3 regions of the Aeromonas oralensis genome follow, and region 2 is predicted to be linked to each of the others. Evidence: predicted binding sites of a transcription regulator. Region 2 holds the regulator's gene; each other region holds the start of a gene.

Region 1 (4,282 bases), 1.0 Mb from region 2:
GGGCTCCAGCGGCTGCTGATCTGCCCCTGACCCAGCCAGCCCTGCAGCTCTCCTGCCAGGGTCTGATACTGCTGGCCGAGCGGGCTGCCCAGAGTGACATCAAAGCCGTCCACACCGGCGACACGGCCTTGGCTGCTGACCAGCAGCACCTTGCCCTGCCCCTCATAGAGCTCCTGATCCATCTCTTTGACCAGGCTTTGCAGCGCGGTCAGCGAGATATCGACGCCGACCATGCCGAGCAGCTTCTCTTGCTCCAGCAGGGGCACGGTCACCGAGGTCATCAATACCTTCTGTGAGCCCACATCATCGAGGTAAGGTTCCAGCAGACAGAGCGCCTTGCTGCGGATGCTGCAGCGATACCACTCGTTCTCCACCCCGCCGGCCGCCGTCGGGCTCTCATCCGCCAGCACGGATTCGTTTTGTACCTCGGGCTCGATCTTGCCGTCGACCCGCGCCCAATAGGTGGAGAAGCGGCCCTGATCGTTGGAGCCCAACGCACTGGAGCCATGATAATTGCTGTCTTCACCGTCGAGCTGATCCGGCTCGAACACCGCATAGACGCCGAGCAGGTTGTCAGAGGATGCAGCCGCATCGTGCAGCTGCTGATTGACGGCGGTACGCAGCGTTTCGGAGGAGCCGAAGTTGTCGGCCGCATTCTTGCGCTGGAACAGTATCCCCTGACCCAGCAGGGTAGCCCGGAAGTAGGCCTCGTCCAGATAGCTGGTGACCTTGGCCGCCTGCTCCGAACCCATCGCCTTCATCCAGTTTTCGGCCGCACTCTGGGCTTCCGCCGTGGTGGAAGTCAGCACCTGGTCCTGCATGTTGGCAGCACTGAAGAGGGAGGAGGCCACCAAGGCTCCGGCACTGGCCAACAAACAACAACCGGCAATCAGGGTGATCCGCCCCTGAACAGAAAGAGAACTCATGCCACCATTTCCTAGCTTTTTACAGATATGATCAGTGTATCGGTTTTAGAAACAAAAACTTAACCTTATCACGCTAAATCCAGGGCAAGTTGGTTCACTTCGCCGGCTGCAGGCAGGCCAACCACCAATCCCAATAGCCGAATGGGTTTGCCCTGTGCCCGCAGCAAGCCTTCGTGCAGCAGATCGTGAAACCGCTCCGGCTGGTAACTACCGCGCCGGTAGACGGTGGTCTGCTGGAAATCGGCGAACTTGAGCTTGATCCCCTGCCCCATCAGCAGCTCCTTGCTGTGGCTGACCGAGAAACGCTGCTCCAGCTCGGGGATGAGCTGGCGCAGCACCTGCCAGCAGGCAGCCTCATCCAGCACGTCGCTGGCCAGGGTGGTCTCCACCCCGATGGTCTTGCGCACCCGCTGGGCCTGTACCGGCTGCTCGTCATGGCCCCAGATCCGTCCGGCCAGCATCTCTCCGAGTTTGCCGAAACGGGCGATCAGCTCCTCGTTGCCGAGCTGGCGGGCATCTTCGCAAGAGTAAAGGCCGAGCGACTCCAGCCGATCCGCAGTCTTGCGACCGATGCCGGGCAACTTGCCAAGGGGGAGCTGACGCACGAACTCATCCACCTCCTGCGGGCGGATCACGAACAGGCCATCCGGCTTACGCTGCTCCGACGCGAGCTTGGCCAGAAACTTGTTCGGCGCCACCCCGGCCGAGGCGGTCAGCCCCAGCTCGGTGTTGATCGCGGCGCGGATCTCCGCCGCCATCAGGGTGGCACTGCCGTCACAGCAGGGGCTCATCGTCACGTCGAGATAGGCCTCATCGAGGGAGAGCGGCTCCACCTGCTCGGTGTAGCGCAGGAAGATGGCCCGCAGCTGGCGGGAAACCTCCTTGTAGACCGCCATCCGGCCGGGGATGAGCACCAGCGGCGGGCAGAGCTTGCGTGCCAGGGCGCTCGGCATGGCGGAGCGCACCCCGAAGCGGCGCGCCACATAGTTACAGGTCGAGATGACGCCGCGCCTGTCCGCCGAGCCGCCGATGGCCAGCGGCACCTCGCGCAGCGCCGGGTTGTCCCGCATCTCTACCGCGGCATAGAAGCAGTCCATGTCGATGTGAATGATCTTGCGCATACCACTGTACGAATAAACAGGTAACCTGCCTATGCTAACCCAGTGCTGCCAATTCTGCCATCGGCATGAAATGAGGGTCAGATATAGACTCTTAAGGCACCGTTGGTTAGCGCATCACGCAAGGAGGGTGAGCTGAAGATAGCTTGGCTGGGATTGGGGCTCTGCCTGCTGGCACAGCCGGGCAGCAGCAAGGACGACCCGACCGCCGAATGCAGCTGGCTTTATGACCGCATCGCGGCGCTGGAGCAGGCCATCAAACAGGGTGACGAGCTGGGCACCCGGGAGGAGCTGGCACGCTGGCGGGCCGAGTTCAAGAAGAAAGCCTGCCAACAATACGACTACTGAGTCTTTTGCAAAAAAAACGGGCTGACCATCAGGTCAGCCCGTCGGTTATCCGGCACGGGGTCGAGTACGACTCGGCGCCCTGTCCGCTCAGATGATCCGGTTTTCGGCCAGCATCTTGCGACGGGCCTCTTCCTTGGCCATCTTCTTCTTGCGGTTGTCACAGGGTTCCGGGCAATCACACTCTTTTTCGATACCTATGCTGCCAAGCCCGCCACAGGAGCCGGAGATGGTCTTCTTCTGGAAGATGTAACCGATGGCCATGGCCACCACTACCGCCAGAAATACCCCGAAGGTGATCAAAAAAATCTGCATGTTACCGCCCCTTATTTTCTAACCAGATACTGTTTGAAGGCATCGGAGTAGGACTCCTCGAAACCATCATCCGTCTTGGTGATCACGAAGATAGCCAATCCCCGCTCCTTGGCATAGGCCAGGCTCTTCTCGGGCCCGAGCACCATGAACACGGTCGCCAACCCGTCTGCGGTCATGCAGGAGGGGTGAATGACGGTCACCGACACCATCCGATGCTGGATCGGCTTGCCGGTCATGGGATCGATGGTGTGGGAGAAGCGCTTGCCGTCCAGCTCGTAATAGTTGCGGTACTCGCCCGAGGTAGCCACCCCGTTGTCACCGGCCACGATCACTTCCTGCACCGAACCGGCGTTGGCGGTGGGCTTCTCGATGGCGACACGCCAGGGGTGCCCCTTGCCGTTGACGCCGTTGATCCGCAGCTCACCACCGATCTCCACCAGATAGTTGCGCGAGCCCATGGACTCCAGATACTCGGCCACCTTGTCGACCCCAAAGCCCTTGGCGATGGCGGAGAGATCCACGTAGAGATCCGGGATGTCCTTTTGTAAGGTATCGGCATCGGCCGAGGTGATCACGTGCAGGTTGCCGAGTCCGGTCTTCTGGCGAGTCTGGGTGATCAGCTCGTCGGACGGCGTCTTGGTCGGGCGCGCATCGGGCCCGAAGCCCCACAGATTGACCAAGGGGCCGACGGTGACATCCAACGCCCCGCGGCTCTCACGGCCAATGTGAATGGCCTCGGTCACCACCCGCGCGGTATCGCGGGAGACCACCACCGGCGTCGAGCCGCGATGCTGGTTGAAGCGCGACAGCTCGGAATCCGGGCGGTAGGTCGACATCTGATCGTTGACCCGCTCCAGCAACACATCGACTTCGGCCTGGAACTTGGCGGGATCCGTGATGACGCTGTCCGCCACCTTGATGGAGTAATAGGTACCCATGGTGCTGCCGGTGATGTGGATCTCCGGCTTCGATTGGACCGTTTGTTCCTGACCGCACCCAGTCAAGAAAAAGGCTAGCCCGAAGGCTAGCCAGGTCTTTACAACACTGTGCATTGATTAACCACCAAAGTCATCCAGCAGGATGTTTTCGTCTTCAACACCGAGGTTTTTCAGCATGTTGATGACGGCAGCGTTCATGACGGGAGGTCCGCACATGTAGAACTCGCAATCTTCCGGCGCCTCGTGGTTCTTGAGATAGTTCTCGAACAGCACGTTGTGGATGAAGCCGGTGTAGCCGTCCCAGTTGTCTTCCGGTTGCGGATCAGACAGGGCGACGTGCCACTGGAAGTTGTCGTTCTCGGCCTGCAGCATGTCGAAGTCTTCGACATAGAACATCTCGCGCTTGGAACGGGCACCGTACCAGAAGCTCATCTTGCGCTTGGTCTTCAGACGGCGCAGCTGGTCGAAGATATGGGAACGCATCGGCGCCATACCGGCACCACCACCGATGAACACCATCTCGGCATCGGTGTCCTTGGCGAAGAACTCGCCGAACGGACCGGAGATGGTCACCTTGTCGCCAGCCTTCAGGCTGAAGATGTAGGAGGACATCTGGCCGGGAGGTGCTGTCCAGTTGCTC
Region 2 (4,282 bases):
AACGGGCAACGATCTCGCTGCGGGAGATCCCCTCGCAGCGCTCGATCAAGGCCGCTACCAGAGAGGGCATGGCGAACAGATGGAGGATGTTGTTGCGGTAGTAGGTCAGCAGGATCGCCTGATAGCGGTCCAGGCTGACGATCTGGCCTAGCTTGTCCTCGCTCACCTCGAACTTGTTGAGCTCCATCGCCTGATCCAGCAGGGTCTTGGCATCCTCGTCCGGGATGGTGCTGTGCGTGCTGTAGGGCACCTGTTTGAGCAGGTCCAGATAGGTGTTGAGCTGGGCTTGCAGTTCGTCGCGGGTCAGGGCATGGCGCTCGGCGGCCAGCAGCGCCAGCGCGCTCAGGGTCAGGCCGTTGACGGCGGCAGCCCCGTTGATGCGGGTCATCAGCAGCTCGGCCAGCTGGTTGACGGTGGGCGCCATCCACTCGGGACGCTCCTCCTCGCCGATGTGCTCCTTCCAGCTGGGCACGTGCTCGTTGAGGTAATTGTTGAGGGTCAGCGGCTCACCGAAGTTGACGAAGCCGCGGCCGTAGTTGCGCAGCTTGCGCAGGATGCCGAGCACCTGCAGGAAGCTCTCCTTCTCCTTGCGGCTGCCCTTGAGCTCGTTGTGGTAGGTGTTCACCTCCATCACGTGCTCATAGCCCAGATAGACGGGCACCAGGGTCACCGGTCTGTCCAGCCCGCGCATCATGGCCTGCAGGGTCATCGCCAGCATGCCGGTCTTGGGCGGCAGCAGGCGGCCGGTACGCGAACGCCCACCCTCGGTGAAGAACTCCACCGAATAACCCTTGGCAAACAGCAGGTTGAGGTATTCCCGGAATACCGTGCTGTAGAGGGGATTGCCCTTGAAGGTGCGGCGGATGAAGAAGGCGCCACCGTGGCGGAAGATCGGGCCCGCCGGCCAGAAGTTGAGGTTGATGCCCGCCGCGATGTGGGGCGGCACCATGCCCTGGTGGTAGATGACGTAGGAGAGCAGCAGGTAGTCCATGTGGCTGCGATGGCAGGGCACATAGACGATCTCGTGCCCTTCCTGGGCCAGCTGGCGCACCTTCTCGGCCCCGTTGACCGAGAGGCCGCGGTAGAGCTTGTTCCACAGCCAGCCGAGGAAGCTCTCGCCGAGCCGGATCAGCCGGTAGGAGAAGTCGGAGGCGATCTCGTCCATGTAGCCGTGGGCCCGTTTCTGGGCTTTCTCCAGGCTGATCCCCTCGCGCTGGGCCTCTTCCTCGATGGCCTGCTGAATGACGTTCGAATCGAGCAGCTGTTTGAACAGCAGGTTGCGGTTGGGCAGCTTGGGGCCGGTGGCCGCCAGCTGCTGGCGGCTGAAGTGGGTGCGGGCGACCCGCGCCAGTTTGTGGGCGATGGCCTCGTCGGTGCCGTGCTTGTCCGCCATGTGACGCAGGGAGAGCGGCGGGGAGAAGCGCACCAGGTTCTCGCGCCCCTTGAGGATCACAATCAACGCCTTCTTGAGGCGGTTTGGCGCCAGGCTGCTGATGATGTTCCAGCCGGAGGCCTCCTCGCCTTCCCGGCCGGGGGCACGGCCCCAGAACAGGGTGACGGGGACCACCTGGATATCCAGCGCCGGATCCTGCTTGTGCAGATCCAGCAGCTGGTGGAACTCCTGCAGGAAGGGCAGCGGCTTGCTGCGCTTGCCAAACAGGGGCGGCGGACGGTCCAGACAGACATAACGGGGCAGCAACTGGCCGTTCAGTTCCAGCGGGGTGAAGGGGCCGGGCAGGCCGAGATCCTCGCAGCATTGTTGCAGGGTCATCAGGTCGGTGATCGAGCTGGTCTTCAGGGCGTAGACGATGGGTCTGGCCGGATCCAGCTTGAGCTCGGTGATGGGATTTTCCGGCAGGCTCTTGTGATTGACCAAGCCGCTGACCGGCCATTGCAAGATTGCTCTGGAAATGTTCTGTCCAAGGGACATGTGCGTCTGCTCTCCAAAAAAATGCGGCGTGAGCATAGCAAATCACCGACTGCTTGTCGCCGAGAGGTACGATGAGTCGGCTGCGCGGGATCAAATCTGCAGCAAATGAGCGCCGGGCCGCGACAAATGTCAGCTGCGCCTTGCCTTGGCCACTGCACTGTATATACTGCCAGTGTGCTGTATAAAAAGACAGGTGCCCATGCTATGAAACCCCTTACTCCCCGCCAGGCCGAAGTGCTGGAGTTGATCAAGGCGAACATGAACGAAACCGGCATGCCGCCGACTCGCGCCGAGATAGCCCAGAAGCTTGGTTTCAAGTCGGCCAATGCGGCCGAGGAACATCTGAAGGCCCTGGCCAAAAAGGGGGTCATCGAGATCATGCCGGGCACGTCCCGCGGCATCCGCCTGTTGCTTGAAGAGGAAGAGCCGCTGGAAGAGAGCGGGCTGCCGCTGATTGGCAAGGTGGCCGCCGGCGAGCCCATCCTGGCGCAGGAACATATCGAGAGCCACTACCAGGTGGATCCGGCCCTGTTCCACCCGCGAGCTGACTTCCTGCTGCGGGTACAGGGCATGAGCATGAAGAATATCGGCATTCTGGATGGCGACCTGCTGGCGGTGCACAAGACCCAGGAGGTACGCAACGGCCAGGTAGTGGTGGCACGGCTCGACGAGGATGTCACCGTCAAGCGCTTCCAGCGCAAGGGCAGCCAGGTGTGGTTGCTGCCGGAGAACGAAGAGCTCTCCCCCATCGAGGTGGATCTCTCCTGCCAGCAGCTCACCATCGAGGGGCTGGCGGTCGGTGTCATTCGCAACGCCGACTGGATGTAATCCCCGCCACGAAACGGCCTCCTGCGGGAGGCCGTTTCGTTTCTGTACTCCTTTCCCCATGATTTCAATCAGATCCTGATACCCGCCATTTTTGTCTGCGGGCGGTGACCGCAGGCGATTCATTTCAGATATATCATTTGGTAAGGCGGACTCGTTGGCTTGAGCCGCCCCGCTGCTCGCCATGACGCGCGTTATCCAGATCGCTGGTAGCAGGAACCCGGAGGGCAGCAGGAAAAAACAACAGCTTCGTGCGGTGTGCAGGTCACACCTAGCAAAGAGGCGCTTGCGGGATAGAAGGGAGAGTGGCCAGGACGCCGGCAGTCGGCACCGCAGCGGCACACTCGCGCAGTCGACACGCGGCAGTCATCGACTCATTCACCCTAGTGGTGATGGGCGGTGCCGGTTGGCGTGACCTGTTGATCGAGGAGGACAGGTATGGCTTCAAGCTCGCCATGGGATCCGGGTCTGGCATCGCCCGTTTCTTCCATCACCCGTTTCATCAAGGGTAACCGGATGACCCGTTTCTATGCCCTCTGGGTACACCACAAGGGCGCCTGCTGGACCATCTGGCTGGGGTGCCCCAAGGACAAGATTGTCCGGCTGGTGCGCCTGTTTCACAGCCATCATGACGGCGGGCTGGCCGACGCCCCCTGGACCGCCCCCGTCATCCCGCTGCGGGCCCAATCCAGACGCCCGCATGAGCGGCGCCGACAACAGCCCTGAGCATCACTGCTTCTTGTGCAGCCCCACCTTATGGTGGGGCTGCTGTTTTGGGCGGGTTCGGGCCGGCATCACCGGCCCTTGCGTCATCTTCTGACGGAAGTTGGCCAGCGAACGGGCATCCGCTACAAGGGGGTGACCGGTCTGGCGCCGGCTGGGTTACAATGGCTCTTCCATTCGGGCCCGGTTGGCGGGTATGTCGAAGTGAAAGGGTCTGCTCTCTTATGGTTAAACCGCGTTACCCCTTGCTGTTTCTGCTGCTGGTTGGGGGCATGATGGCCGGATTTTACTGGAACCAGCCCTCCCTGCCCGAGCATGCCGACTACTACCCGGCGGGGCGGGACATCAATCCGTTCGCCTTCACCGATCAGGATGGCCAACCCTTCGTCCCCGCCAGCCTGACCGGCCACTGGACCTTTCTGTTCGTCGGCTACACCTTCTGCCCAGACATCTGTCCGACCACCCTGGCGGATCTGCGTTCCGTCTATCCCGAGCTGAAAAAGATCGCCCCGAGCAGCCAGGTGGTGTTCATCTCGGCGGATCCGCAGCGGGACGACGTGGCCCGTCTCAAGACCTATACCGCCTTCTTCAACCCGGAGTTCAAGGCGGCGACCGGCCCTCACGACAAGCTGTTCCCGTTCGTGCGCAATCTGGGACTCATCTACTCCATCGCCGACCAGGGTGAGAAGGACTACCTGATCGACCACTCCGCCTCCATCGTGCTGATCAATCCGGCCGGCAAGCTGGAGGCCGTGTTTCGCCCCCGTCTGAGCGAGGGCAGTGTACCCAGGGTCGTCATGGCGA
Region 3 (4,282 bases), 2.4 Mb from region 2:
CCACTCTTTGCCCACCACCTCGTTGTAAAGCTCGGCCAGTTCCGGGTTGCAGGCCAGCAGCCAGCGACGCGGGGTCACCCCGTTGGTGACATTGCACATCTTCTGGGGCCACAGCTCGGCATACTCGGGGAAGAGATCTTCCTTCACCAGTTTGGAGTGGATCTCGGCCACACCGTTGACCTTGGAGGAGCCAATGACGCACAGGTTGCCCATGCGCACCTTGCGCACATCACCCTCTTCGATGATGGAGAGCTTGGCCTTGATGGCATCGTTACCCGGCCACTTGGGCTCCACCAGCTCGCTCAGGAAGCGAGCGTTGATCTCGTAAATCACCTCAAGATGACGGGGCAGCACCTTCTCGAACAGACTGACCGACCACTTCTCCAGCGCTTCCGGCAGCAGGGTGTGGTTGGTGTAGGAGAAGACCTGATAGCTGATGGCCCAGGCCGCGTCCCAGGTCAGCCCCTCTTCGTCCACCAGCACCCGCATCAGTTCGGGGATGGCCACGGTGGGGTGGGTATCGTTGAGCTGGATGGCAATCTGGGCGGCAAAGTTGCTGAAGTCGGCGCCATGCACCCGCTTGTAGCGACGCATGATGTCCTTGATGGAGCAGGCACAGAAAAAGTACTGCTGGATCAGACGCAGCTCTTTGCCCGCATCGGTCTCATCGTTCGGATAGAGCACCTTGGAGATGGTCTCGGCCTGGGCTTTCTCCGCCTGGGAGTCGATATAACCGCCGGCGTTGAACACGTCCCAGTCAAAGAACTCGGAGGCGCGGGATTCCCACAGGCGCAGGATGTTGACGGTATGACCGCCAAAGCCGACCACCGGGATATCCCAAGGCACCCCTTTGATCTTGCGGCCAGCGTGCCACACCTTCTTGAGGCCACCGTTGTCACCAAAGACGGTCTCGACATAGCCATAGAGCGGGATCTCCTGCACGGATTCCGGGCGGCAGATCTCCCAGGGGTTGCCATATTCACGCCAGGAGTCGGGGCGCTCAATCTGGCGACCATCCTGAATTTCCTGACGGAACAGGCCGTGCTCGTAGTGGATACCATAACCGACCGCCGGGTAGTTCAGGGTCGCCAGGGAATCGATGAAGCAGGCGGCCAGACGGCCCAGACCGCCGTTGCCGAGCGCCATGTCGGGCTCTTGTTCACACAGATCGGTCAGCTCCAGACCGAGTTCACCCAGCGCCTCTTCGCAAACTTTGTACAGGGAGAGGTTGTGCAGGTTGTTGGAGGTCAAACGCCCCATCAGAAATTCAGCAGAGAGATAGTGAATCGCACGAGTATCTTTCTTGAAGTGAGTCTGTTGAGTACGGGTCAGGCGCTCGTACACCTGTTCGTTGACGGCGGCTGCGGTCGCTTTCCACCACGCTTCTGGCGAGGCTTTCTGTTCGCTTGTACCCAAGGTAGAACGCAGGTGACGCACGATACTCGCCTTGAGCTGATCTTTATCCAGTTGGAGATCCTGGTCTGTCTTCTTCTTGGTAGCCATAAACCATTTCCTTCGTTACAGAATAATAAATTGTTATCCCATCAGGGACCGGCGCTGTTGTTATCTCAGAATATGTTCCGGCGTGGGCATACTAGCTAAAGCCGCTGGTTTAAAAGTTAACGCAAGTCACACTTTAACGCATAAAAATGACAGTTCAAGCTTGAAAACCCTTTCCTAAAACCTGCCATTATGAATCTTTAATTTCATTTAAAATCATACAGTTAATATCTTCATGAAAATATAAATACGTGAATAGGTTTTCAATGATTGCCAAGTGCTGAAAATCCTTGAAAATAACCGAAAATTCAGCGCACATTGAAAACGATTTCAATGTGCGCTGTTCATGAGAAACAAAGGCCAAGGCTGTTCGGTTGATTTCTGCGGGTCAACCATGGGCCTTGAACTGGTTGCTCATGGGGTCATAGTGATAGCCTATCTGCAATAAGCGGGTAGCCAGCTGATCCTCCGTCATGTCGTAGTAGGCCAACAACTCTTCCAGCCCGTCACACTCCAGCCGCAGCTTCTCATTGATGATCCCGAGCAGGATATTGGCATCCAGTCGTTGCAAGGTGCTGACGTCCATCTCATCTCTCCTCTGTGCAAGACATACTGTATAACCATGGGCGTCCCCTCCTGCTTTGTCCATAGGCTAAAAAACACCCACCGCCAACATAAAATAAATAACCTTTACAATCAACAACATAGACTAAACCACTGCCAATTCGATCACATTTTAGAGCACAAATGGCTTGTCACTGGCTTCAACAGTAACTACTGTATGCACATACAGCATGGTTATTCATACAGGACAAACATATGAGCCAGCCCATGAGTCAGCACCCGATCACCACCTCAGCCGGTATGAGCAATCCCTGGCCCACCCGGCATCAAGGCAACATGGATGATGAGCGTTATAGCGCAACGATTGCCCATGAAGCTCCACTGCTTGATGAACTGGTGAGACTGAGCCATGGCGATACCGGCTGGATCCTGTTGATCGCGCCACCCGGTCTGCCGGTAGCCAAGCAGCTGCAGGCACAAGGGATCAATCCCGCCAGAGTATTGGTGGTGCATAGCCCCAAGATCAAAAACTGGCAGCGGACGCTGGAACAGAGTCTGGGCAACGGCCGCTGCGCCGCCGTGCTGACCTGGCTGCCGGAGCAGGTCATGCTGGATCGCGCCAAGTTGAGCAAGTTGGGACAACGCTGCGGGGTTCTGACCCGTTTCTTCGAGCCGGCCACATCCTCTCCTGTCCACAGTGGTTCACTGGTCTATGGCGGGCAGGACGTCTATCTCAACCACTGACAGGTGCCAAGAGTGTGAGGAGGAGTCTTGTAGTATGAGCTGGAGAGTTGAACGGGCTTTTCGGTTGGCGCTCAATCACTGAGTGACAAGAGCCTTGCAACCATCAGACAACAGCGGCAAGTGCCTGCCGACAGACGGAAGTGGAAGCCGGCATTGCAAGCAAGGTACAGAGCCCCTCGCACCGAGCACAGTTAGCAGTTAGCAGTTAGCAGTTAGCAGTTAGCAGTTAGCAGTTAGCAGTTAGCAGTTAGCAGTTAGCAGTTAGCAGTTAGCAGTTAGCAGTTAGCAGTTAGCAGTTAGCAGTTAGCAGTTGGCACTCATGCGACTGCACGCAGACCAAAAGAGAAGGCGACCCTGGGGTCGCCTTCGTTCTGTCTGTTAGACGGTAGCTGTATGACGGTGATATCCACGGCGGTCACACGCCGCGTCTCTTCACGCTTCACGCTGAGCCTCGAGAAAAGTCTCAAGACCGCGAGTGAACAGCCATCAAACCGCTTTCGCTCACGCCAGTTTGCTGTCGAGCTCGGCAATCTTCGCAGACCAGTAAGCCGGGCCTGTTTCATGGATATTGTTGCCCTGAGAGTCCACCGCCACGGTCACCGGCATGTCTTCCACCTCGAACTCATAGATGGCTTCCATACCCAGATCGGCAAAGGCCACTACCCGCGCCTTCTTGATGGCCTTGGCCACCAGATAGGCGGCGCCGCCGACGGCCATCAGATAGACAGCCTGGTGCTGCTTGATGCTCTCGACCGTCTTGGGGCCTCGCTCGGATTTGCCGATCATGCCGATGAGGCCAGTCTCACCTAGCATCATGTCGGTGAACTTGTCCATCCGGGTGGAGGTGGTCGGGCCGGCCGGGCCGACCACTTCATCACGCACGGCATCGACCGGGCCAACGTAGTAGATGAAACGGTTGGTGAAGTCGACCCCTTCCGGCAGCCCCTCGCCTTTTTTCAGCATGTCGGCAATGCGTTTGTGAGCGGCATCGCGACCGGTCAGGATCTTGCCGGAGAGCAGCACGGTATCCCCGCTCTTCCAGCTAGCAAGCTCTGCCTTGGTGATGCCGTCGACATTGACACGGCGTACGTTGCCGCCAGCCGAGCGGGTGATCTCCGGCCAATCTTCCAGCTTCGGCGGAGTCAGCTCGGCCGGGCCGGAGCCATCCAGTTCGAAGTGCACGTGTCGGGTCGCCGCGCAGTTGGGGATCATCACCACCGGCTTGGAGGCGGCGTGGGTCGGCGCAGATTTCACCTTCACATCCAGCACGGTAGTGAGACCGCCGAGCCCCTGGGCACCGATGCCCAGCTTGTTGACCTTGTCGTAGAGCTCGACCCGCAACTTCTCTTCGGTGGTATCCGGGCCACGGGTGATCAGCTCCTGGATGTCGATATGCTCCATCAGGGCTTCTTTGGCCAGTACAGCCGCCTTCTCGGCAGTACCGCCGATGCCGATCCCCAACATGCCGGGTGGA

What was found. The regulator LexA, encoded in region 2, represses DNA repair genes until DNA is damaged. The targets are predictions, from matches to a motif close to ANCTGTNTNNNNANACAGNT.
Region 1: the regulator LexA is predicted to act here: its motif matches at 2,050-2,069, upstream of dinB (DNA polymerase IV).
Region 3: the regulator LexA is predicted to act here: its motif matches at 2,276-2,295, upstream of ACPDZI_RS11590 (DUF4250 domain-containing protein).

What each region holds. Positions count from the first base shown of each region.
Region 1 covers NZ_CP187186.1:1,070,682-1,074,963, reverse strand. Annotated here, with positions in the region: gene ACPDZI_RS05305 (methyl-accepting chemotaxis protein) at 1-926, opposite strand, end outside; gene dinB (DNA polymerase IV) at 995-2,047, opposite strand; gene ACPDZI_RS05295 (hypothetical protein) at 2,180-2,392, shown strand; gene nqrM ((Na+)-NQR maturation NqrM) at 2,480-2,704, opposite strand; gene ACPDZI_RS05285 (FAD:protein FMN transferase) at 2,716-3,756, opposite strand; gene nqrF (NADH:ubiquinone reductase (Na(+)-transporting) subunit F) at 3,760-4,282, opposite strand, start outside.
Region 2 covers NZ_CP187186.1:34,876-39,157, forward strand. Annotated here, with positions in the region: gene plsB (glycerol-3-phosphate 1-O-acyltransferase PlsB) at 1-1,930, opposite strand, end outside; gene lexA (transcriptional repressor LexA) at 2,135-2,758, shown strand; gene ACPDZI_RS00200 (hypothetical protein) at 3,194-3,481, shown strand; gene ACPDZI_RS00205 (SCO family protein) at 3,703-4,282, shown strand, end outside.
Region 3 covers NZ_CP187186.1:2,461,385-2,465,666, forward strand. Annotated here, with positions in the region: partial or broken gene ACPDZI_RS11585 (glycogen/starch/alpha-glucan phosphorylase) at 1-1,503, opposite strand, end outside; gene ACPDZI_RS11590 (DUF4250 domain-containing protein) at 1,889-2,086, opposite strand; gene ACPDZI_RS11595 (cell division inhibitor) at 2,320-2,808, shown strand; gene ACPDZI_RS11600 (fumarate hydratase) at 3,310-4,282, opposite strand, start outside.